DNA from 2 places in the Nitratidesulfovibrio sp. HK-II genome. Region 1 is predicted to be linked to the other one. Evidence: riboswitches for the same ligand, from Rfam matches in the RefSeq annotation. Region 1 holds a riboswitch; the other holds the start of a gene.

Evidence for each region. Region 1 has a riboswitch for cobalamin ahead of RVX_RS14290 (ribonucleoside triphosphate reductase). Riboswitches for the same ligand answer to the same signal wherever they lie in the genome.
Region 2: another riboswitch for cobalamin. It lies ahead of metE (5-methyltetrahydropteroyltriglutamate--homocysteine S-methyltransferase); the one in region 1 lies ahead of RVX_RS14290 (ribonucleoside triphosphate reductase).

Annotation. Positions count from the first base shown of each region.
Region 1 is NZ_AP036014.1:3,366,527-3,377,920, reverse strand. Features, by position in the region: gene RVX_RS14300 (hypothetical protein) at 1-35, opposite strand, end outside; gene RVX_RS14295 (flagellin) at 549-1,376, opposite strand; cobalamin riboswitch at 1,685-1,923, shown strand; gene RVX_RS14290 (ribonucleoside triphosphate reductase) at 2,092-4,206, shown strand; gene RVX_RS14285 (hypothetical protein) at 4,484-4,825, shown strand; gene RVX_RS14280 (hypothetical protein) at 5,053-5,955, opposite strand; gene RVX_RS14275 (L,D-transpeptidase family protein) at 5,934-7,232, opposite strand; gene pyrE (orotate phosphoribosyltransferase) at 7,470-8,030, opposite strand; gene purB (adenylosuccinate lyase) at 8,120-9,418, opposite strand; gene RVX_RS14260 (FmdB family zinc ribbon protein) at 9,680-10,045, opposite strand; gene RVX_RS14255 (ATP-dependent sacrificial sulfur transferase LarE) at 10,724-11,394, opposite strand, start outside.
Region 2 is NZ_AP036014.1:4,072,953-4,084,346, forward strand. Features, by position in the region: gene ilvD (dihydroxy-acid dehydratase) at 1-1,622, shown strand, start outside; cobalamin riboswitch at 2,124-2,353, shown strand; gene metE (5-methyltetrahydropteroyltriglutamate--homocysteine S-methyltransferase) at 2,469-4,799, shown strand; gene RVX_RS17040 (class I SAM-dependent methyltransferase) at 5,161-5,967, shown strand; gene hisS (histidine--tRNA ligase) at 6,118-7,413, shown strand; gene aspS (aspartate--tRNA ligase) at 7,568-9,424, shown strand; gene def (peptide deformylase) at 9,572-10,126, shown strand; gene fmt (methionyl-tRNA formyltransferase) at 10,164-11,213, shown strand; gene RVX_RS17065 (DUF116 domain-containing protein) at 11,371-11,394, shown strand, end outside.

The sequences.
Region 1 (11,394 bases):
AGCGAGGTGAACAGGGTGGTCGTTTTTTTCAACATGGCGGTTCTCCTTCATGAAAACCGGGGGGAATGCGCCGCGGTTGCGGCGGCTGATGGCGTTGGGCCTCCGGTCCCGGCGCGCACCGGGAAACCGGAAGCGCCGACGGGGCCGCGCGTGCCGGACACACCGGCACGACGAGGCGCATATCGCGCCGAACCCGCGCGAAGTCAACGGCGGCGGGCCACAAGTTACATTTCGTAACACCCCGTTGCGCGGCGGCAATGAACCGCTGCGGAGCTGGTTGGACTATCAAGGCAGTTTGCTGGGCGCGGCGCGCCATGGCGGGCAGGGACGGCGGGAGGCCGTGTTGCACGCGCGAGTGACGCCGCAGACGGCGGCGAGGGGAGATGGCAGGGGGGCTGCGGGTGGGGCCGGGCGGGACATTTCTGTCAGACCCGGCCGTCCCCAAGGGTATGGCCAAAGGGGAAAGCGGCAAGTGGAGCGACAAGAAGGGGCGGCAAGGGGGGGGCGTGCCGGTGGGGGCGTGGCGCGGCGGGCAAGCCGCCGGAAGGTCAGGCTTCCTCGTCGGTGATGGTGCCGGTTTCGCGCAGCAGAAGGTCCAGCACCAGTTCCTCCAGCGAGCGGCTCTCGTTGGCCTTGGCGCGGGTTTCGGCGGCCGTGTCCATGATGTCGGCCTGCGCGGCTAGCGACGCGGCCTGGCCGTCCAGGATGGTGGAGCGCGATGCGTAGTTGGAGGCCACGGTGTTCACTGTGGTGATGTGGCCGGAAAGGGTGGTGACCATGGCGGCGGCCTTGGCCACCGTGTTGATCTGGGTGCTGGTGAAGGCGTTCTTGAATGACGAGAAGTCGTACAGGGCCAGGTCGAAACTGCCGGTGCCGGACTGTATCTCGATGGTGCCCGATCCGCCGGACACGGTGATACGGTCGTCGGCGGCCCAGGCCGTGCCGTCCTGCAGGGCGATGCCGTTGTATGAGGCGGAGGCGATGGTCTGGGTTATCTGCGAGGCCAGCGAATTGTATTCCGCCTGCACGGAGGCGTAGGTCATGGTGCCGGTGGCCACGCCGTTGGCCAGTTCCTTCATGCGGGTGAAGGCGGTCTTGAGGGTGGTGGTGGCTTCGTTGGCCAGGTCCACGATGGATTTGGCCTCGGACACGTTGCTGGACGCCTGGCGCAGCATGGCCGCGTCCGACCTCAACCGGCCGGTGAGCGCGGCGGCCGTGGGGTCCGTAAGCTTCAGCGACTGGCTTTCGGTCAGGACAAGATCACGCAGTGATCTGCCCACCGACCCGCCCATGAACAGCGAGTTGGTCAGCATGTCCTGCTGCAGGAGCTGCAGCGAATATTCCACCAGCATGGTGTTCAGCGACTTGTCGGCCACGTCCGCTCCCCGGCGTGTGGATACACCACGCCTCATGAGGCGTATCGGCCGGTTTTCGGCAAACTTTAGGGGGGCGTTGCGCTGGTCGCCGTTCCGTGCGGGGGCGCACTCTCCGGCAGGGGGCGCGGCGTGGACCGGCTGGGCAGCCCGATGGGGAGCTTTTTTTACGCCTAGGGCGGCAAGGGTTGCGGGCCGCCGCGGGGCCTTTCGGGGCAACAGGCGGCGCGTTCGGCTGTTGAACCCGGCACCTGCTTTTGCTACATGCTGGGGGCATTGGCGACGTGTGCCGCACGGCCGCGCCGCTCCCACGAAAAACAGCCACGAAGACTTTCAAGGATCTCCGGCGAAGGGAATCCGGTGCGACACCGGAGCGGTCCCGCCGCTGTGATCCCCGCGCGCACGGCGCGCAACGTCCGTCCCGGCACGGGTGCGAGGCTCACGCTTCGTTCCGCAGCCGCAGCGCCACTGGCACCGGGTTCCGCCCGCGCCGGGAAGGCGGGCCGGACGGGGGAAAGCCAGAAGACCTGGCCGGAGCGCTTCTTGCCGCCACGGGCACGCGGATGCCCGGAACGGACTCAAGAAGATTCACGGAACACGCCGCGCGCCGAGGTACGTTACCGACGTACCCCCGGATGCGCCCTACCACGGGCGGCCCGCCGCCGTGCGCCTTTGGCGCGCGGAAATCCGTCGGCCCGCCGTCCGGGAGCCATTCCCCATGCCCCTGCATATCCAGAAGCGCGACGGCCGCGTGGAAACCTGGTCCGTGGACCGGGTGGGCCACGCCATCAACAAGGCCCTGAAGGCCAGCGGCATCAAGGACCCCCTGCTGGGCAAACGCCTGGCCCAGAGGGTGGAAGCCAAGCTCGAAGGTGTGGACACCCCCGAGCAGGAACAGGTGCAGGACCTCGTCCAGCGCGTGCTGATGGAAGCCCGTCTGTACGCCGTGGCCGAGCGGTACATCATCTACCGCGAAAAGCGCCGCGAATTGCGCAGCCAGAACGAGGCTTACCTTGACGTGGCCCGGATGATCGAAAGCTACCTCGACAGGTCCGACTGGCGCGTCAGCGAAAATTCCAACATGGGCCATTCGTTCCAGGGGCTCATCCTGCACATGGCGGGTTCCGTGCAGGCGCGCTATGTGCTGGAAAAGTACCCCGAAGAAATCCGCCTGGCCCACACCCACGGCTACTTCCACATCCACGACCTGTCCTTTGGCCTGGCCGGGTACTGCGCGGGCTGGAGCCTGCGCGACCTGCTGCTGGAAGGCTTCAACCTGAAGGGCCGCTGCTGCGCCTCGCCGGCGCGCCACTTTGACGCTGCCTGCGGGCAGATCGTGAATTTTCTTGGAACGTTGCAGAATGAATGGGCGGGCGCGCAGGCGTTCAACAACATCGACACCTATCTCGCCCCGTTCATCCGCCACGACAAGCTGACCTACGACGAGGTCAAGCAGGGCGTGCAGAAGCTGGTGTACAACCTGAACACCACCTCGCGCTGGGGCGGCCAGAGCCCGTTCACCAACTTCACCCTGGATATGGCCCCGCCGAAGCACATCGCCAATGAACCGGTGATCATCGGCGGCCAATTCCAGGATTCCACCTACGGCGACTACGCCGCAGAGATGGACATGTTCAACCGGGCGTTCATAGAGGTGATGCTGGAAGGCGACGCCGACGGGCGCATCTTCTCCTTCCCCATCCCCACCTACAACGTCACCCCCGACTTTCCGTGGGACACCGACACCGGCAAGATGCTGCTGCGCATGACGGCCAAGTACGGCGCGCCCTACTTCCAGAACTTCATCAACTCGGACCTCAACCCCGAGGACGTGCGCTCCATGTGCTGCCGCCTGCAGATGGACCTGCGCGAAATCCGCAAGCGCACCGGCGGGCTGTTCGGCTCGGGCGACCTTACCGGCTCCATCGGCGTGGTCACCCTGAACCTGCCCAAGTTCGCGTACCTGGCCCAGGGGGAAGAAGACTTCCTGGACATGATCACCGAGTACGCGGAAATGGCGCGCGACGCCCTGGAATACAAGCGCAAGCTGTGCACCCAGATGCTGGAGGCGGGCATGTTCCCGTTCTCGCGCCGCTACCTCAAGAACGGCTACGCGGGGCACTTCTCCACCATCGGGCTCATCGGCGGGCACGAGGCCTGCCTGAACCTCTTGGGCAAGGGCATCGAGACCGAGGCCGGGCTGCGCCTGATGAAGCGCGTGCTGCATCACCTGCGCGAGCTGACCGTGCGCTTCCAGGAAGAGACCGGGCACATGTACAACCTTGAAGCCACGCCCGGCGAAGGCACCTGCTACCGCCTTGCGCGCATCGACCGCGCCCTGTACGAAGACATCGCGACCTCGGGCGGCGAGACGCCGTACTACACCAACTCGACGCTGCTGCCCGTGGGCTTCACCGAGGACGTGTTCGCCGCGCTGGAGCACCAGAACGAGTTGCAGACCCTGTACAACGGCGGCACGGTATTCCATTCCTTCCTCGGCGAGGCCGCGCCCGACGAGGCATCGGTGAAGAACTACCTGCTGAAGGCCATGCAGAAGACGCGCATCCCGTACATCTCGGTCACGCCCACCTTCTCGGTGTGCCAGACCCACGGCTACCTGCGCGGCGAACACATGAACTGCCCCGAGTGCGGCGAAGAGGCGGAAGTGTACACCCGCGTGGTGGGCTACTACCGCCCGGTGAGCCGCTGGAACCTCGGCAAGCAGCAGGAGTACAAGGAACGCATGGAATACGGCATGGGCTCGTTCTGCGATTGCGGCGCGCCCGCCACCGAAGTGGACATGAAGCTGCCGCAGCCCGCCACTGCGGACTAGGGCTGCCAGTGCCATGGTCCTTTTGTCCTCTGCCTTCGTCAGGTTGGCTTTTTATTCCGGTCGAATACCATGGAAGCGCGCTGCGGTCGCCATCCGTAATGCTCGAAGACTCGCATAACGGCTGCCGCACTTCCTTCATAAAAAGCCATCCTTCCTCGGCAGAGAACAAAAAACCTCATGGCTCCGACAGCCCTGAAGCGTTGCGTTGTTTGCGGTATTATGCCCTGTCATGTCCTGAACCGAACCCGGAACCGCCCACGGTTCCACCCGTGACCCCGTGATCCTGAACGCCACCCAGCTTGAAGCCATCCGCCAGCGCAACGACGAGGAACTGCGTCGGGGCGCGCACGCCACGCCGGGCTACCCGGCCCACACCGTGCGCGACCTGTTGCAGACCGTGGAGGCGTTGAAGAAGGAAAAGAAGAAGTGGCAGCGCCTGGCCCAGGAACGCGGCCAGGCCCTGGACACGGTGCGCGAGGTGCTGGACGCGGTGCGTCCCGCCGATGGGCGCAACGGCAACGGGCATGCGCTTGGCGGCCCCGGCGGTCGGGATGCCGAGCCGGATGCCCGCCAGCCACTGGTGGGCCCGGATGGTGGCGACGCCCCCCTGCGCGAGTGATCCGCACCGGTCACGGCGTGGACTTGGAATGAAGCGGAATGAAGAAATGACCGCCCGGCAGGCTCTGCGCATGCCGGGCGGTTTTGCGTCCGGTGAAGAAGGATTGCGCGCCGTATTCACGGTTGGGTCGGAAGTGGCGGCATGCGGCGGGAACGGCCGGGAAATGCAAACGGCCGCCACAAGGGCGGCCGAGGGAAACGCAAGGGGGTGCCGGGCGGAGCCCCGGTCTATTTCTCGGGCGCGGGTACGGGGTACTGTTCGCGGTAGATGATGCGGCCTTCCGCTTCCAGTTCCACCACCAGGGTCTGCACGTCGGCGGGGGCAAGACCATCGGGCAGCGGCGCGGAGGTGACGATTTTCTTGAACCGCGAGATCTGGAAACGGTTGGTGTCCGGCTCCACCTTCAGGGGCTGGATGCGCCCGTCGGCGGCCACCACCGAGAACAGGGCCTGGCCGCCAAGCTGTTTCTTGGGGTCGGGGTTGGTCAGGTCGAAGTTGATGCGCAGCCGCTTGCCCGAACCGTGGCGCACGGTCACGTTGTCCACGCGGGCCTCGCCGGTGCTCAACGCCTCGCGCGCCTCGCCCGGCGTGTCGGCCACGGCGGCGGCCACGGCCTGGCTGGCTGCGTCCGGAACCCGGGCGTCAACCCCGGCCTGTGTCGGGTCGTCGCTGGGCAGCGGAGTCTGCTCGCCAGCCTGTGCTCCAGCCGGGGCGTGAATCTGGCCGGGGGCGGTCACCACGCCGTCGCCCGCGCCATTGGCATCGCCTGGCTTCGCCGGAGCGGGAGCAGGCGGCGAGGCCAGGGCCGCGCTGCCCAGCAGGGCGCGCAGTTCCTCCGGGTCGCTGCTGCGCAGCAGGGATTCCAGGTTGGAAAGGCGTTCCAGTTCCACCCGCGCTTCCTTTAGGTCGCGGTCCAGGGCCTGGTTCTGGTTCACCAGGGTCCGGTTGGCCTGCCAGAACGAGAAACCGGCCCACACCCCGAAGGCCGCCAGCAGCGGCAGCAGCACCAGCGACACGGTAAGCAGTCGCAGGGCCAGGGGGCTCACGCGCAGGCGACGCACGCGACAGTCGTCGCGCATGAGCAGCAGGCTGTATTTCTCGTCGGTCATCATCGGGCGGCGGGACTCCATTCTTCCTTCACGATTTTCCACGCCTGGCCGTCCTGGCGCAGCAGCAGCGTCTTCACGCCCCGGTCGCCGTATCCGGTCACGTCGCGGTAATCCTGGGTCATGTCGGCGCGCACGCCACCGGCCACGGCCTCTATGCGCAGGCCCTTCAACTGCACCTTGGCGGGCTTGGCCTTGCGCCACAGTTCCTGCTTCTGCTGGCGGATGGACGATGCGCCCTTGCGCGGGGCCTGTTCGGCGTCGTCGGCGTAGCAGCCGATGTAGCCCTTCACGTCGCCGCGCTCCCACGCCTTGCGCCACTTTTCGACAAAGGCGGTGACCTGCGGAGAGACGGTCTCGAGGTAGTTGGCTTCCATGCCCACGTCGGCGGGCACCCATTCCATGCCCACGATGCGGTACTCGCCCTTCTTGTCGGGCTGCCAGTACAGGCGGCGGATGCCTTCGGTGGTCATGTTGGGCGCGCGGTAGTACTGGTTGAACCAGGTTACCCAGTAGCCGGGGCCCTGCATCACCTGCACGTCGGAAACGGAGGTCTGGATCCACGCCAGTTGCTTGAACAGCCGTTCCTTCTGGCTGCGGAACGCGGCGAAGGATTCTTCCTGCGCGGCGGTGTAGGCATCGGCGTCGTAGTAGTCGAACATGGCGGGCGAGCGCGAGCCCCACGCCTTGGCCCAGCCCTTCACCTTGTCTTCCAGCTTGCGGGCGGTGGCCTTGTCGTCCTTGGAGGGGGATGCGTCGGTGGCCACGTCGCCCGCCACGGCAACGGCCGTGCCGGGGGCGAACAGCTTGCCGGCCCTGTCGATGTCGGCGCGGTTCAGGGCGATGCAGCCCTTGGTCTCGCGCGGGACGATATCGTGCCCCTTGCTGTGGATCCAGATGCCCGAGCCGGTCTTGCGGCGCAGTTTGTCCACGGGGTTGGGGTAGTTCAGGGTGTAGGCGATGCCGCCGTACATTTCCATGTCCAGCCCGGCGGAAAGCTTGCCCACCACGAAGTAGATGCCCTCGGGCGTCTTCAGGTCGCCCGCGGTCTGCTTGTCGCCCGTGGCCTGCCCGGTGGTGCAGACGTAGCTGGCGGCGAGCTTCAGCGGGCTGTGGCGTTCATAGATGTGCAGCTTCTGGTCTTCCTTGTCCACGGCCACCAAGCGGCGGGGCGTGCCCGGATCGTCCGGGATGCGCACGTGCCAGCCCTCGGCGGCGGAGGAAAGGGGACAGAAAAGGGAAAGCAGCAGGGCAGCGGCGGGCAACAGGCGGTGAAGGGCGCGGATGGTGCTTCGATGCATCTCGGTGCGCGGGCTGTGCGCCCCACTGGGGAAGGCGCGGTGATCCGTCGGGACGGCGGATGTGAAACCTGTGCTCCCCCCTGCCAGTCTGGCCAGACCGGCCAGTCATGGCCGGTACGCCGGTGGACCGCCGCATGCGCGCGGCCCCGCCGGGGGGACGTGGCCGCCGAGGCCTTTTGCTGCACGGCCCGGCAGGGCCGGGCCGGATTGAACCGGACTGGTGCCGGTTGAAGCTGCCTATGAGCGGGCGGCTTCCACCAGTTCCTTGCGGGTAAAGATGGAGATGAGGTCGTACCCCGCATCCTTCAGGGCCTGCCTGCCGCCTTCCTCGCGGTCGAGGACGGTGCACACGGCCACGATGCGCAGGCCCGCAGCCTGCACCCGTTCGCAAGCCTTTAGCAGGGAACCGCCAGTGGTGACAACGTCTTCCAGCATGGCAACCGGGTCGCCCGGGGCGAAATTGGCAAGACCTTCCACGTACTGGTCGGTGCCGTGGCCCTTGGGTTGCTTGCGCACGATGAAGCCCGCCAGCGGGCGACCCCGTTCGTGCGAGATGACCGTGGTGGCCGAAATCAGCGGGTCCGCGCCCAGGGTCATGCCGCCCACGCCCACCACGGGCACGTCGCGCAGCAGATCGTTGAACAGCGAGCCGATCAGCCAGGAGCCCTCGGCGTTGAGGGCGGTTTGCTTGCAGTCGAAGTAGTAGTCGCTCTTTCGGCCCGAAGTAAGGGTGAAATCCCCTTCCCGGTATGATTTTTCAACCAGCAGGCGGGCGAGGCGGATGCGCAGGTCGTTCATGGGTGTCCTTGGAATGCTCTTGGAAAGATAGTGGAATGGGCTTGCGTGCGCATGCGGCGCTGGCACCGCGCCGGTCTCCGTCAGGGGACCTAGCTGCGGCCGAACACCCGCTCGAAGATCATGTTTTCGTGGCGCAGATAGTAGCCGGGATCAAACAGTTCATCAAGAACGGAAGGGGCAAGGCGCGCGGCGATGTCCGCGTCGGCCCGCACCATGTCGGGGAAGGGCTTTCTGGTTTCCCAGCTCTGCATGGCGCAGCGCTGCGCCAGCACGTAGGCCTCCTGCCGGGCCATGCCCGACTCCACCAGGGCCAGCAGCACGCGCTGCGAATAGTACAGTCCGTAGGAGGCGGCCAGGTTGCGGTCCATGTTCTCTGGGATCACCCGCAGGTTGGCCAAGAGGCCCGACAGGCGGTGCAGCACGTAGTCCATGAGGATGGTGGAGTCGGGCATGATCACCCGTTCCACCGAAGAGTGGCTGATGTCGCGCTCGTGCCACAGGGCCATGTTCTCCATGGCGGCCAGCGAGTTGGTGCGGATGAGGCGCGAAAGGCCGGTCATGTTCTCGGCCGAGATGGGGTTCTTCTTGTGCGGCATGGCCGACGAACCCTTCTGCCCCTTGGCGAAGCCTTCCTCGGCTTCCAGCACTTCGGTGCGCTGCAGATGGCGCAGTTCCACGCACAGCCGTTCCACGCCCCCGGCGGCCAGCGCCAGCGAAGTGAAGAAGTGGGCGTGCCGGTCGCGCTGGATGACCTGGGTGGAGATGGGGTCCACCGCAAGGCCCAGGATTTCGCAGGCAATGGCCTCCACCTTGGGGTCGAGCATGGCGTAGGTGCCCACGGCGCCGGAAATCTTGCCCACGCGCACGCTTTCAAGCCCGTCGCGGAAACGGGCCACGTGGCGCTGGAATTCGGCGTGGAAGCCCGCCATCTTCAGGCCGAAGCTGGTGGGTTCGGCGTGGATGCCGTGGGTGCGGCCCATGCACAGGCGGCCCTTGTTGGCGAAGGCCAGCGTTTCCAGGGTGGACAGCAGCCGTTCGAAGCCCTTCAGGATCAGTTCCCCGGCCTGGGCCAGCAGCAGGCCGTTGGCCGTGTCCACGATGTCGGACGAGGTGCAGCCCAGGTGGATGAACCGGGCCGAGGGGCCCACCTTTTCTTCCACGGCGGTGAGAAAGGCGATGACGTCGTGGCGGGTTTCCTGTTCGATTTCCAGGATGCGGTCCACGTCGAAGTCGGCCTTCTCGCGGATGACGCGCATGTCGTCCGCGCCGATGACGCCAAGGCGGTGCCAGGCCTCGCACACGGCCAACTCCACGTCGAGCCAGGCGCGGAAGCGGTTTTCAAGGGTCCAGATGCGGGCCATCTCGGGGCGGGAATAACGGTCGATCATCGGGGCTTCCTTGCTGGTCTGTTGCGTATGGCTGCCGGGGCGGCGTGGGCCGGTCCGGTCGCATGTCTGGTTGCGCGCCTGGTGCGTGCCCGGCCGTATGTTGGCCGTCAGGTCTGCTGGGCCGGTGCGGCCGCCGGGATGCGGCGGGGGGCCGCCCGGAGTGGAAAGCGGACCGCCGTTGGGCTGCGGTTGTCCATGAAAAGGGGCAGCCGAGGCTGCGTTTATTCATGAAAAGGGGCAGCCTAGGCTGCCCCTGGGGTGCTACGAACCTGTGGCCGTCGCCGCGGCGCAACCGCCCGACGGGGCGGCCGCGGTGCACTTGGCCGGGCCTTCGGCCGAAGCCGGAGCCGCCGTGGCGGAAGATGCGTCTGAGCCGCCCTTCCCGTTGGACCCGGCGTCGCCGGTGGCGGCTTCCGCGCTGGCGCCCGCATGCGAATCGGTGGACGAGCGGTTGCCGTAGTCGGTGACGTACCAGCCGCCGCCCTTGAGCACGAAACTGGTGTTAGACACGATGCGGTCGGCGCGGCCACCGCACACCGGACAGGAGCGGGGGGCTTCGTCGAAGGTCTTCAGCCATTCCTCGAAGATCTGCTCGCAGTCGCTGCAACGATATTCGTAGATGGGCATGCTACCCTCCTTGCAGAACCTACGCGTGATGGACGAGCCTAAACAGCGTCGCACGCGTTGTCAAACGGGAAGGCCATGCGATGGAGCACGGGACGGATGCACGACGGTGTGGCGTCGTGCGGCGGGCGGGGCGTGGTCACCGCCATGCCCGCTGCCTGGTGCTGCATGCATGGCGAGGTATATGTTCCGGCTGCTGCATGGAGCGTCACGCGAACCCTGTCAACGCCGCATGCACTGCGGCGTCGTGGCGTTGTGGCGTGGGACGCTCCGTACCGCAGGAAGCACACGCGCCTCGGGCGACGTGCCACCGGGGGCACGTTGCGCGAAGCGCGGGGCGTTCTTGCGGCGGAACGAAAAACCTGAATGCCTTAGGACTTGGCGGCGGCCTTCGCTTCGCGCACGCGCTGCTTCAGGCGCTTTTCGCGGCGCTGACGGCGACGATCCAGTTCTTTCTTGCGCTCGATCTTCTTGTGGGCCATGGGACTCCTCCGTGAAATCGCGTGAGATAAGAGGGACCACCTATCGTGAACCGTGGGTTTTGTCCAGTGGCGCACGAGGGGTGGGAGCGGATTGGGTGAGGCCTGGGTGCGGGCGGGCGATCGGGCGCGGGTCCAGATGCGGTCGCCCCCGTTGCCTGCCTGAAGGGCGGCGGTTGACCGGTCATGTTTGCTGGCGGGCTCAGCGGTCGAAGTAGCCGCTCACCGGGCCGTCCGCGTCGATGGCGGCATCGCCGAAGCCGTGTCGGGCAAGGGCGGGGCGCAGGGCGTCGCGCCGGGCCGGGGAAAGCGCCGCGTGCGCCGGGCCCAGTTGCAGGCGGGGCGGGGCGTTTGGCGCAAGCCGCAGGCGAAAGTCCCACAAGCCAAGGTCTTCCAGCGCGTTTTCCGCAGCGGCCAGCCGGGCCAGGGTGGCCGCGTCGGGGGGCATGCCGTAGGCCAGCCGGGTGAGCAGGCAGGGGCGGGCGGCCTGGTCCGGGCGGTCCATGCCGGTACGCGCGGCCAGGGCGCGAATGTCGGCCTTGGACAGGCCCGCCTCGGCCAGCGGCGAGCGGACGGCCAGTTCGCGCAGGGCGCGCAGGCCGGGTCGGTGGGCGGTCAGGTCGTCGGCGTTGGTGCCGTCGCACAGGGGCAGGGGCGTGGCCTTGGCGAGCAGGGCGGTGAAGGCGGCGTGCTTGCAGTGGTAGCAGCGGTCGCGGTGGCCCGCCGCGATGGCCGGGATGGTCAGCGGATCCAGCGGCACGGTGACGAAGGTGGCCCCGCGCGCAGTGGCCCATCGGCGGGCTTCTTCCGTTTCGCGGGGGGGCATGTGCGGGCCGGTGATGTGCAGGGCGGTGACGCGGCAGCCTGCCAGCA
Region 2 (11,394 bases), 710 kb from region 1:
GTTCGCTGCTGCATGCCCTGGGGCTGACGCGCGAGGAGATCGAGCGCCCCCTGGTGGGCGTGGTGAACGCGGCCAACGAGGTGGTGCCCGGCCACGTGCATTTGCACACCATTGCCGAGGCAGTGAAGGCCGGGGTGCGCGCGGCGGGCGGCACGCCCATGGAGTTTCCGGCAATTGCCGTGTGCGACGGCCTGGCCATGAACCACGAAGGCATGCATTTTTCGCTGCCGTCGCGCGAGATCATTGCCGATTCCATCGAGATCATGGCCACGGCGCACCCGTTCGACGCGCTGGTGTTCATCCCCAACTGTGACAAGTCGGTGCCTGGCATGCTCATGGCCATGCTGCGGATGGACATTCCGTCCATCATGGTCAGCGGCGGCCCCATGCTGGCGGGCGGCACCCTGGCGGGCCGCACCGACCTGATCAGCGTGTTCGAGGCCGTGGGCCGCGTGCAGCGCGGCGACATGACCATGGCCGAACTGGACGAGATGACCGAAACGGCCTGCCCCGGCTGCGGTTCGTGCGCGGGCATGTTCACGGCCAACACCATGAACTGCATGGCCGAAACCATGGGCCTTGCCCTGCCGGGCAACGGCACCATCCCGGCGGTGACGGCGGCGCGCGTGCGCCTGGCCAAGCACGCGGGCATGAAGGTGATGGAACTGCTGGAAAAGAACATCACCCCGCGCTCCATCGTCACTCCGCGCGCGGTGGCCAATGCCGTGGCCGTGGACATGGCCCTCGGCGGCTCCACCAACACGGTGCTGCACCTGCCCGCCGTGTTCGGCGAGGCCGGGCTGGACCTGACGCTGGACATCTTCGACGAGGTCAGCCGCAAGACCCCCAACCTGTGCAAGCTTTCCCCGGCCGGGCACCACCACATCCAGGACCTGCACGCCGCAGGCGGCATCCCGGCCGTGATGGCGGAACTGACCAAGAAGGGTCTGGTGGACACCTCGGTCATGACCGTCACCGGCAAGACCCTGGCCGAAAACCTGACCGAGCTGAACGCCCGCGTGCTCAACTACGACGTAATACATTCCGTTGACGAACCGTATTCGGCGCAGGGCGGCATCGCCATCCTCAAGGGCTCGCTGGCCCCGCAGGGCGCGGTGGTCAAGCAGTCGGCCGTGGCTCCGGAAATGATGGTGCGCGAGGCCGTGGCCCGGGTGTTCGATTCCGAGGGCGATGCCCACGCCGCCATCATGGGCGGCAAGATCAACAAGGGCGACGCCATCATCATCCGCTACGAAGGCCCGCGCGGCGGCCCCGGCATGCGCGAGATGCTGTCGCCCACCGCCGCCATCGCGGGCATGGGCCTGGGCGCGGACGTGGCCCTGATCACCGACGGCCGCTTCAGCGGCGGCACGCGCGGCGCGGCCATTGGCCACGTCTCGCCGGAAGCCGCCGACGGCGGCAACATCGGCCTGGTCAAGGAAGGCGACCGGATTCGCATCGACATTCCGGCCCGCAGGCTGGACCTGCTGGTGGACGAGGCGGAACTGGCCGCCCGGCGCGAAACCTTCGTGCCCAAGGAAAAGCCGGTCACCTCGCCCCTGCTGCGCCGCTACGCCCGTCAGGTGACCAGCGCGGCCACCGGGGCCATGTTCCGCAAGTAGTCTGCCGTAACAGGCTGGATTCTTACGGGGGAGGGACCCTTTTGCGGCAGCCGTAGGCGAGTCCACGAGCCGTACGGATGGCGTCCGCAAAGCGTGAAAAGGGTCTCCTCCCCCGAACCCCCACCCCCCAAAACTTTTATTTGTATTTCCTGCGCATTGCGAGGGCACCCCGAATGAGATCCAAGAGGCGACTGCCGCGCGACGGTCGTCATCCGTAAGACTCGCAAGCTCGCCTAACGGCTTCCGTTCTTGGCCGTTAAGGGCGTCAAAGAGCAAACCTTTTCAATAGCCTGTTAACCCTCCCTCGCCCCCACAGCATTCCCTGACGGCCCGTCGCACCATCCGGTGCGGCGGGCCGTTGTGCGTGGTTGCTGTGGATGGACTTTCGGCAAAATCCGCGCGCCCTCGCTTGACACTCAATCACTATATCAGTATTTGCTGATTTAGTGATGTTATCATCCCCGAGCACGGCAGACCGCTGCATGCTCGGACGTGGAAGGGAAACGGAAACCGGTGCAAATCCGGTACAGGCGCGCTGCCGTGTTCGGGCATGCCGCCCGCCGCCACCGCCAGCGCCATCCCGGCTCTCCCTGCCCGCACGGGCAACGGAGTTGTCGGGCATGGCACGCGGGAAGGTCGCGGGCCACGGCTCCGGACCACGCGATGCCCCTCGCAAGGGCGTTCGCGTGGTTGCGAAGCCTTTCACCCACCGCCCGTCAGTCGGAAGACGTCCCCTCCGCACCGCCCAAGGCCGCGCGAACCGGACCCCGGCATGCGCCCGCCCCACTGCAGGGGCGCGCGCTCGCGAATCGCTCTCACCTGTCTTCACGCATTCCGGAGGTGGCAATGCGTACCCACAACCTTGGCTTTCCGCGCATCGGCGGCAACCGTGAACTGAAAAAGGCCGTCGAGGACTACTGGAAAGGCGCGGCCACGCGCCAGCAACTGGAGAACGCCGCGCGCGCCATCCGCCTGCGCAACTGGACCCTCCAGCGCGAGGCGGGCATCGACGTGGTGCCCGTGGGCGACTTCGCCCTGTACGACCACATCCTGGACGCCGCCCTGCTGCTGGGCGTGGTGCCCCCGCGCTTCCGCCACGGCGACGCGCCCCGCGACATCGACCTGATGTTCCGCATGGCCCGCGGCCAGGGCGGAGAGCACCCCGTGTCCCCGCTGGAAATGACCAAGTGGTTCGACACCAATTACCACTACCTGGTCCCGGAACTGGACGCGGCCACCACCTTCGCGCCCGAGGCCGCCCCCCTGCTGGCCCACATCGACGAGGCGCTGGCGGCGGGCTTCACCCCCAAGGCGGTGCTGCCCGGCCCCATGACCTTCCTGTGGCTGTCCAAGCGCGTGGACGGGGGCACCCGCTGGTCGCTGCTGCCCGCCCTGCTCGACGCCTACGGCGCGCTGCTGCGGCAGGTGGCCGCCCGCTGCCCGCTGATCCAACTGGACGAACCCATCCTGTCTTTGGATCTGGCCGATGACATCCGCTCGCGCTTCGTGCCCGCCTATGCCCGGCTGCGCGTGGCCGTGCCGGACGCCACCCTGCTGCTGGCCAGCTACTTCGCCCCGGTGGGCGACAATCTGCCCGTGGCGCTGTCCCTCCCTGTGGACGTGCTGCACCTGGACCTGGTGCGCGGGCCGGAAGACCTGGCCCCGGCGCTGGACATCCTGGCCCGCGCGCCCCAGAAACCGACGGGCGACCCCGCGTTGCCGCAATCCGGCATTGCGCTTTCCCTGGGCGTGGTCAACGGCCGCAATGTCTGGCGCGTGGATGCCGACTCCGCCGCCTCGCCGGTGCGCGCCGCCGTGGCAGCCCTTGGCCCGGACCGGGTGTGGGTGGCCCCGTCCTGCTCGCTGCTGCACAGCCCCGTGGACCTCGACGCGGAAACCGGGCTGGACCCGGAAGTGGCGCAATGGCTGGCCTTTGCCAAACAGAAATGCGCCGAAGTGCGCCTGGTGGCCGACATGTGCGACCTGAACGGCCGCGCCGACGCGCCGGAGACCGCCGCCGCCCTGGCCCGCAACCGGGCCGCCTTGGTCGCCCGCGCCGCAAGCCCGGCCATCCACGACCCTGCCGTGGCCGCACGCGTGGGCACCGTCACCCCGGAAATGGGCTGGCGCGCCACGCCCTACACCGCCCGCATCGCTGCCCAGCGCGCCGCGCTGCGTCTGCCCCAGCTGCCCACCACCACCATCGGCTCGTTCCCCCAGACAGCCGACATCCGCGCCCAGCGCCGCAAGCTGCGCACCGGCCAGATCACCGAGGCCCAGTACGACGCCGCCATGCGCGAGGCCATCGCCACCGCCGTCCGCGAGCAGGAGGCCCTGGGACTGGACGTGCTGGTGCACGGCGAGCCGGAGCGCAACGACATGGTCGAATACTTCGGTGAGCAGTTGCGCGGCTTCTGCATCACCGCCAACGGCTGGGTGCAAAGCTACGGCACCCGCTGCGTCAAGCCGCCCCTGCTCTACGGCGACGTCTCGCGGCCCGGCCCCATGACCGTGCGCTGGATCACCCATGCCCAGTCGCTCACCGCCAGGCCGGTCAAGGGCATGCTTACCGGCCCCGTCACCATCGCCTGCTGGAGCTTCGTGCGAGACGACGTGCCCCGGCCCGTGGTGTTCCGCCAGCTGGCCCTGGCCATTCGCGACGAAGTGGCCGACCTGGAGGCCGCTGGCATTGGCGTCATCCAGATCGACGAGCCCGCCCTGCGCGAGGGGCTGCCCCTGCGCCGAGCCGCCCACGCCGCCTACCTGGACGCCGCCGTGGGCGCGTTCCGCCTGGCTTCGTCCGGCGTGCGCGACACCACCCAGATCCATACCCACATGTGCTACTGCGACTTCCACGACATCATCGACCATGTGGCCGCCCTGGACGCCGACGTCATCAGCCTGGAAGCCAGCCGGAGCCGCATGGAACTGCTGGAGGTCTTCGCCACCCACGCCTACCCCAACGAGGTGGGCCCCGGCGTGTACGACATCCACAGCCCGCGCGTGCCCTCCATCGACGAAATGGAAACCCTGCTCCGCGCCGCCGCCCGCGTCCTGCCCCTGGACCGGCTGTGGGCCAACCCCGACTGCGGCCTGAAAACCCGCGACTGGCCCGAAACCCGCGCCAGCCTCGCCCACCTCGTGGCCGCCGCCGCACGGGTGCGGGGCAACGCGTAGCGAAAAAAATCGCTGAAGAGTAACCGGGGGAAGGGACCCTTTGGAAAGGGTCTCCTTCCCCCGGACCCCCATCCCCCCAAACTTTTCATCGGGTAAAATTCTTTTCCCATCCTCGTTCCCGCCAGCCTCGCTTATTGTCGTCCACCCCCAATTGAAAAGTTTTGGAGAAAGGGGGTGGGGGTCCGGGGGCGGGGGAAAGAACCTTCTTCAAAAGGTTCTTTCCCCCGCCCCCGGTTCCTTCTACTTCTCCCCACCAGCCCTCCCCCCCCACGTCCTTCCGCACCCCGCACACCCTTTCCGCGCGGGGGGTCTTGGCGTATGGTGCGCGCAAAGCGGGACGTCCAACGATACGGGGAGGCGCATGAACCAGCGGTGGGATGCGGACACGGTGCGGGGCTACATGCAGTGGCTGGAGACGCCCATGGGGGCGTTTGCCGTGCGGCACGAGCAGCGGCTGCTGCACCACCTGGTGTCCGGCTGGCCCCGGCGCGGGCACACCCTGCTGGAGGTGGGCTGCGGCCCGGGGGTATTCCTGGAATCTTTCTGGGAGGCGGGGTTCGACGTCACGGGGCTGGACAGCAGCGAGGCCATGCTGGAGGCCGCGCGCGAACGCATGAACTGCCGGGCGGACTTCCACCTGGGCGTGGCGGACCACCTGCCCTTTGACGACGACGCCTTCGACTACGTTGCCTTGCTGACCAGCCTGGAATTCATGCCCGACCCGGCGGCGGCCCTGGCCGAGGCGTTCCGGGTGGCCTCGCGCGGGGTGCTGGTGGGCTTTCTGAACCGGATTTCGCCCTACTATCCCACCCACGGCATGCCGGCGCCGGGGCTGCGCGGCTCGCTGCTGCGGCAGGCGCGCTGGTTCAGCGTGGGGTCCATGTACGCGCTGGTGCGCGCCACCGGGGTGCCGTGCTCCATCACCATGCGCTCGGTGCTGCACGGCCCGGCGTGCACCTGGCGCGAATCGCGCCTGTTCGAAATGCTGAACGGCTGGATCAGCCTTTCGCCGTTCGGGGCATACGTGGGCATGCGCATGGACTTCGGCCGCCGCATGCCGGTCACCCCGCTGATGCTGCGCACGGGCAAGGCCGCCGTCTCGCGCATCACTCCCGGCCGTCAGCCCGCCACGGGCGGATACTCCTGCCGCGAAAAGCACGCCGGATAGCCGCCCCGCGCCCTTGCGGCGCGCGCGTGACATTCGACGATTTTGACAATACCCGCCCATTGGACTATCCATGGCTGTTTCCGCACCGGCGGGGCGCGGCGTGGAGTTCGCACGCCCCCTGCCGCGCGAGTCTGCATCCGGAAGCGAGCCATGAGCACCAACAATTCCGACAAGACCGCCGCCGACAAGGCCACGCAAAAGGGCACGGGCGACAAGGTGGGTACCATCAAGGGGTTCGCCGACATGTTCAGCCCCGACAGCGACGTGTTCACCTTCATGGAGAACACCGCCCGCGAGGTGTTTGGCCGCTACGGCTACACCGAGCTGCGCACCCCGCTGCTGGAGCGCACCGAACTGTTCTGCCGTTCCATCGGCACCGAGACCGACGTGGTGCAGAAGGAAATGTACACCTTCCCCGACCGCAAGGGCCGCTCGCTCACCCTGCGCCCGGAAGCCACGGCGGGCGTCATGCGCGCCTTCATCGACGCGGGCCGTCACGCGCAGGAGCCGGTCTCCAAGCTGTTCACCACCGGACCCATGTTCCGCTACGAGCGCCCGCAGAAGGGCCGCATGCGCCAGTTCCACCAGATCAACTGCGAATGCCTTGGCCCGCAGGAGCCGCAGGCCGACGCCGAACTGGTGCTGATGCTCATGACCTTCCTGGGCCAGCTGGGGCTGACCGATCTTTCGTTGCAGGTGAACTCGCTGGGCTGCCGCGAATGCCGCCCGGTGTACCGGGCCACGCTGCGCGACTTTCTGGATTCCATCGACCGCGAGGCCCTGTGCGAGGACTGCCGCCGCCGCATCGACACCAACCCGCTGCGGGTGCTGGACTGCAAGGTGCCCACCTGCCGCGAGCTGACCGCCGACGCCCCGCGCATCATCGACCACAACTGCCCGGAATGCCGCAGCCACTTCGACACGGTGCTGCGGCTGTTCGACGCCGCGCGGCTTCCCTACGTGCTCACCCCGCGTCTGGTGCGCGGGCTGGACTACTACAACCGCACCACCTTCGAGGTGGTGTCCGGCTCCATCGGCGCGCAGTCGTCGGTGGCGGGCGGCGGCCGCTATGACGGCCTGGTGGCCCAGTTGGGCGGCCCGGACGTGCCCGGCGTGGGCTTTGCCTGCGGCATGGAGCGCCTTGCCCTGATGCTGCCCGCGCTGGAGAAGAAGCGGCCCGATTTCTACATCGCCGTGCTGGACCCGGCCGCCTCGGACGCGGCTATGCTGCTGGCGCAGGATCTGCGTGCCGTCGGCAGGGTGGGCGAGGTGTCCTTTGCCGCGCGCTCCATCAAGAGCCAGATGCGCCAGGCCGGGCGCACCGGCGCGCGCGTGGCCCTGCTGCTGGGCGGCGACGAGCTGGCCAGCGGCACCGTGGTCATCAAGGACATGGACAGCGGCGAGCAGCGCAGCGTGCCGCAGGGTGAGGCCGTGAGCCACGTATAGTGCGGTGGCCAACGGCGGTCAGCACTACCCCTTTTGAAACGTTTGGGGGGGAGGGGTCCGGGGAGGGAGACCCTTTCCAAAGGGTCCCCTCCCCGATACGCTTTCTGCCTATTTACGACTTGTCATCCTCGGGTAACATCCAAAGGAACCGTTCATGAGCGACCAGAAACTTGACGTCCAACAGGAACACCAGCAGTACATCGAACCCCTGGGCGACTGGGCGCGCAGCCATGACTGCTGCACCCTGACCGCCGCCGACACCGGGGCCGAAGTCTGCCTGATGGGCTGGGTGCAGTACCGCCGTGACCACGGCGGCCTCATTTTCGTGGACCTGCGCGACCGTCAGGGCCTTACCCAGATCGTGTTCAGCCCCGACGTCAATCCCGCGGCGCATGAGCGCGCGCACGTCATCCGCTCTGAATACGTGCTGGCCATTCGCGGCACGGTGCGTCCCCGGCCCGAGGGCATGACCAACCCCGGCATGAAGACCGGCGAGATCGAGGTGTACGTTTCCGAATGGAAGCTGCTGAACACCTCCAGGACGCCCGCCTTCGTCATCGAGGACCGCACCGAGGCCAGCGAGAACCTGCGCCTGCAGTACCGCTACCTCGACCTGCGCCGCCCGCGCATGGCCAACAACTTCATCGTGCGCCACAAGGCCGCGCAGGCCACCCGCCGCTACCTGGACGAGCTGGGCTTTCTCGAAATCGAGACGCCCTACCTCACCAAGTCCACGCCGGAAGGCGCGCGCGACTTCCTGGTGCCCAGCCGCCTGAACCAGGGCCAGTTCTACGCCCTGCCGCAGTCGCCCCAGCTGTTCAAACAGCTGCTGATGATGTCGGGCATGGAGCGCTACTACCAGATCGTGCGCTGCTTCCGCGACGAGGACATGCGCGCCGACCGCCAGTTGGAGTTCACCCAGATCGATATCGAGATGAGCTTCGTGGACGAGGAGCAGGTGATGGCCATGGCCGAAGGCCTGATGGCCCGCGTGTTCCGCGACGCGCTGGACCGCGAGATCGCCACCCCCTTCCCGCGCATGAGCTATGACGACGCCATGGCCCGCTACGGCGTGGACAAGCCCGACACCCGCTTCGGGCTGGAGCTGCAGGACGTCACGCACATCGTGCGCGGCTCCAACTTCAAGCTGTTCGCCACGGCGGAACTGGTCAAGGCCATGCGCGTGCCCGGCGGCGAAACCATGACCCGCAAGGAAATCGACGAATTCACCGAGTTCGTGAAGATCTACGGCGCGCAGGGCCTGGCCTGGATCAAGATCCGCCCCGACGAATGGCAGTCGCCCATCGCCAAGTTCCTGTCCGATGCCGAACGCGCCGGACTGAAGGAAGCCCTTGGCCTTGAAACGGGCGACATCGTGTTCTTCCAGGCGGGCGCGCCGGGCATGGTCAACGCGGCGCTGGGCAACCTGCGCGTGCGCCTTGGCGAGCACCTGGGCCTCATCGACGAGACCGCCTTCAACTTCCTGTGGGTGACGGACTTTCCGCTGTTCGAGTACGACGAGGAAGAAAAGCGCTATGTGGCCTGCCACCATCCGTTCACCTCTCCCAAGGACGGCCACATGGACGTCATGGTCGAGAACCCGGCGGCGGCCCGCGCCCGTGCTTACGACATGGTGCTGAACGGCTACGAACTGGGCGGCGGCTCCATCCGCAACCACACGGCCGAAAAGCAGCGCCGCATGTTCGCGGCGCTCGGCTTCTCGCCCGAAGAAGCGGAAGCGCAGTTCGGCTTCCTGACCCAGGCGCTGGAGATGGGTGCTCCGCCGCACGGCGGCATCGCCTTCGGCATGGACCGTCTGGCCATGCTGCTGACCGGCTCGTCGTCCATCCGCGACGTCATCGCCTTCCCCAAGACCCAGAAGGCCACCTGCCTGCTCACCCAGGCCCCGGACACCGTCTCCGCCCGCCAGTTGCGCGACCTGGGCCTGCGCCTGCGCGAAACGGGCAAGGATGCCGTCAAGGACGGCGCAAAGGAAACGCCGCAGGGCTAGGCCCCGCACATTGTCTGCTCCGCACGGGGGAGGAAGGCCGCGCGCCTTCCTCCCCCGTCGCTTCGCGCCGTTCCAGCCCTTTCCTTGCCCGCACGGCGTGCTTACCGTAGGGTGACCGCATCAAACGCCCACATCACAGGACCGCCCATGATCCGAGAAGTGCTGCAATATCCCGATCCGCGCCTTGCCGTCGAATGCGAGGACATCACCGAGATCACCGACGAGATCCGTCAGCTTGCCGCCGACATGGCCGAAACCATGTACCGGCAGGACGGCATAGGCCTTGCCGCGCCCCAGGTGGGCGAGCACTGCCGCCTGATCGTGGTGGACGTTTCCGGCCCCGAAAAGCGCGAGGCGCTGATGACCTTCGTGAACCCCCGGCTGGAACTGACCGGCGAGAAGATCGACTCGGAGGAAGGCTGCCTGTCCGTGCCCGGCGGCTACCGCGCCACGGTCACCCGCAGCGACACGGTGCGCCTGACCGCCCGCGACCTGGACGGCAACGAGGTGTGCATGGATGCCGACGGACTGCTGGCCGTGTGCCTGCAGCACGAGGTGGACCACCTGATGGGCACCCTGTTCATCGACCATATCAGCAGGCTCAAGCGCACCCTGTACGATTCGCGCCTCAAGAAGATGCAGAAGAACGCCCCCCGGCCCATGCCCACGGCTGCGGCCAAGGCGCGCACGGGAGCGCGCTAGCATGACAGGCCAGGACGATGCGCGGAATGATGCCGCCATGCCTGACGGCGTCGCCAAGGCTGATGGGGCACGGCCGGTGACGGAACCCGCCGCGCCGCGCGCCCCCCTGCGCGTGGTGTTCATGGGCACCCCCGGCTTTGCCGCCGTGATCCTGCGCCACCTGCTGGAATGGGACGACTGCGAGGTCATCGCCGCCTATACCCAGCCCGACCGCCCCTGCGGGCGCGGCCAGCAGTGCCGCCCGCCGGAAGTGAAGCTGCTTGCCATCGAGCACGGCGTGCCGGTGTACCAGCCCCTGAATTTCAAGACCGAGGAAGCTGTTGCGGAATTGCGCTCGCTGCGTCCCGACGTGCTGGTGGTGGCCGCCTATGGGCTGATATTGCCGCAATCGGTGCTGGACATCCCCCGCCTCGGCCCCGTCAACGTGCATGCCTCGCTGCTGCCGCGCCTGCGCGGGGCCGCGCCCATCCAGCGCGCCGTCATGGCCGGCGACGCCGTGACCGGGGTGACCATCATGCGCATGGAGGCCAGCCTGGATACCGGCCCCATGCTGCTGCAGAAGGCCATGGGCATCGGCATCGGCGACACGGCGGGCGATCTGCACGACCAGTTGGCCGAGCTTGGCGGCAGGCTGCTGACGCAGGCCCTGGGCAAGCTGGCAGACGGCACCGCCTTGGCCATACCGCAGGACAACGAGCGCGCCACCTACGCGGCCAAGCTGACCAAGGCCGACGGACTCATCGACTGGAACCGCACGGCCGTGCAGGTACACGCGCACATTCGCGGGGTTACCCCGTGGCCCGGCGCGTACTGCACCATACAGAGGGAAGGACAGAAGGAACTGCGCGTGGCTTTGGGTCCCGGCCGTATCGGCCCGTTGCGGTCGGAGGCCCCGGAATACGAAGGAGCTGCCCCCGGCACCATAGTCGGGCTGGTGGACGAACAGTTGGCCATCGCCTGCGCCGACCGGCTGTACCTTGTGGATTCCATCCGTCCGGCGGACCGCAAGCCCATGGATGCCCGGGCCTTTCTGTGCGGCTACCTGAACGCCTGCGAATGCGACGGCGGCCTTGCCGTGTGCGTGTAGGCAGCTGACGCAAGCGTAGCCACGGACGGCAAGGCATCTGCCTTACAGGTGTGGCGGCCCAGCGGCGCACTCCGGCCTCGCCCCGCCCCCGGACCATATCCGAATAGCACCGGCAGCGCGTTTCCAACCCTTTCCGCATTCCGCAACCACGAAAGCCATGTCCATGCCCCTCCGCAAGAAC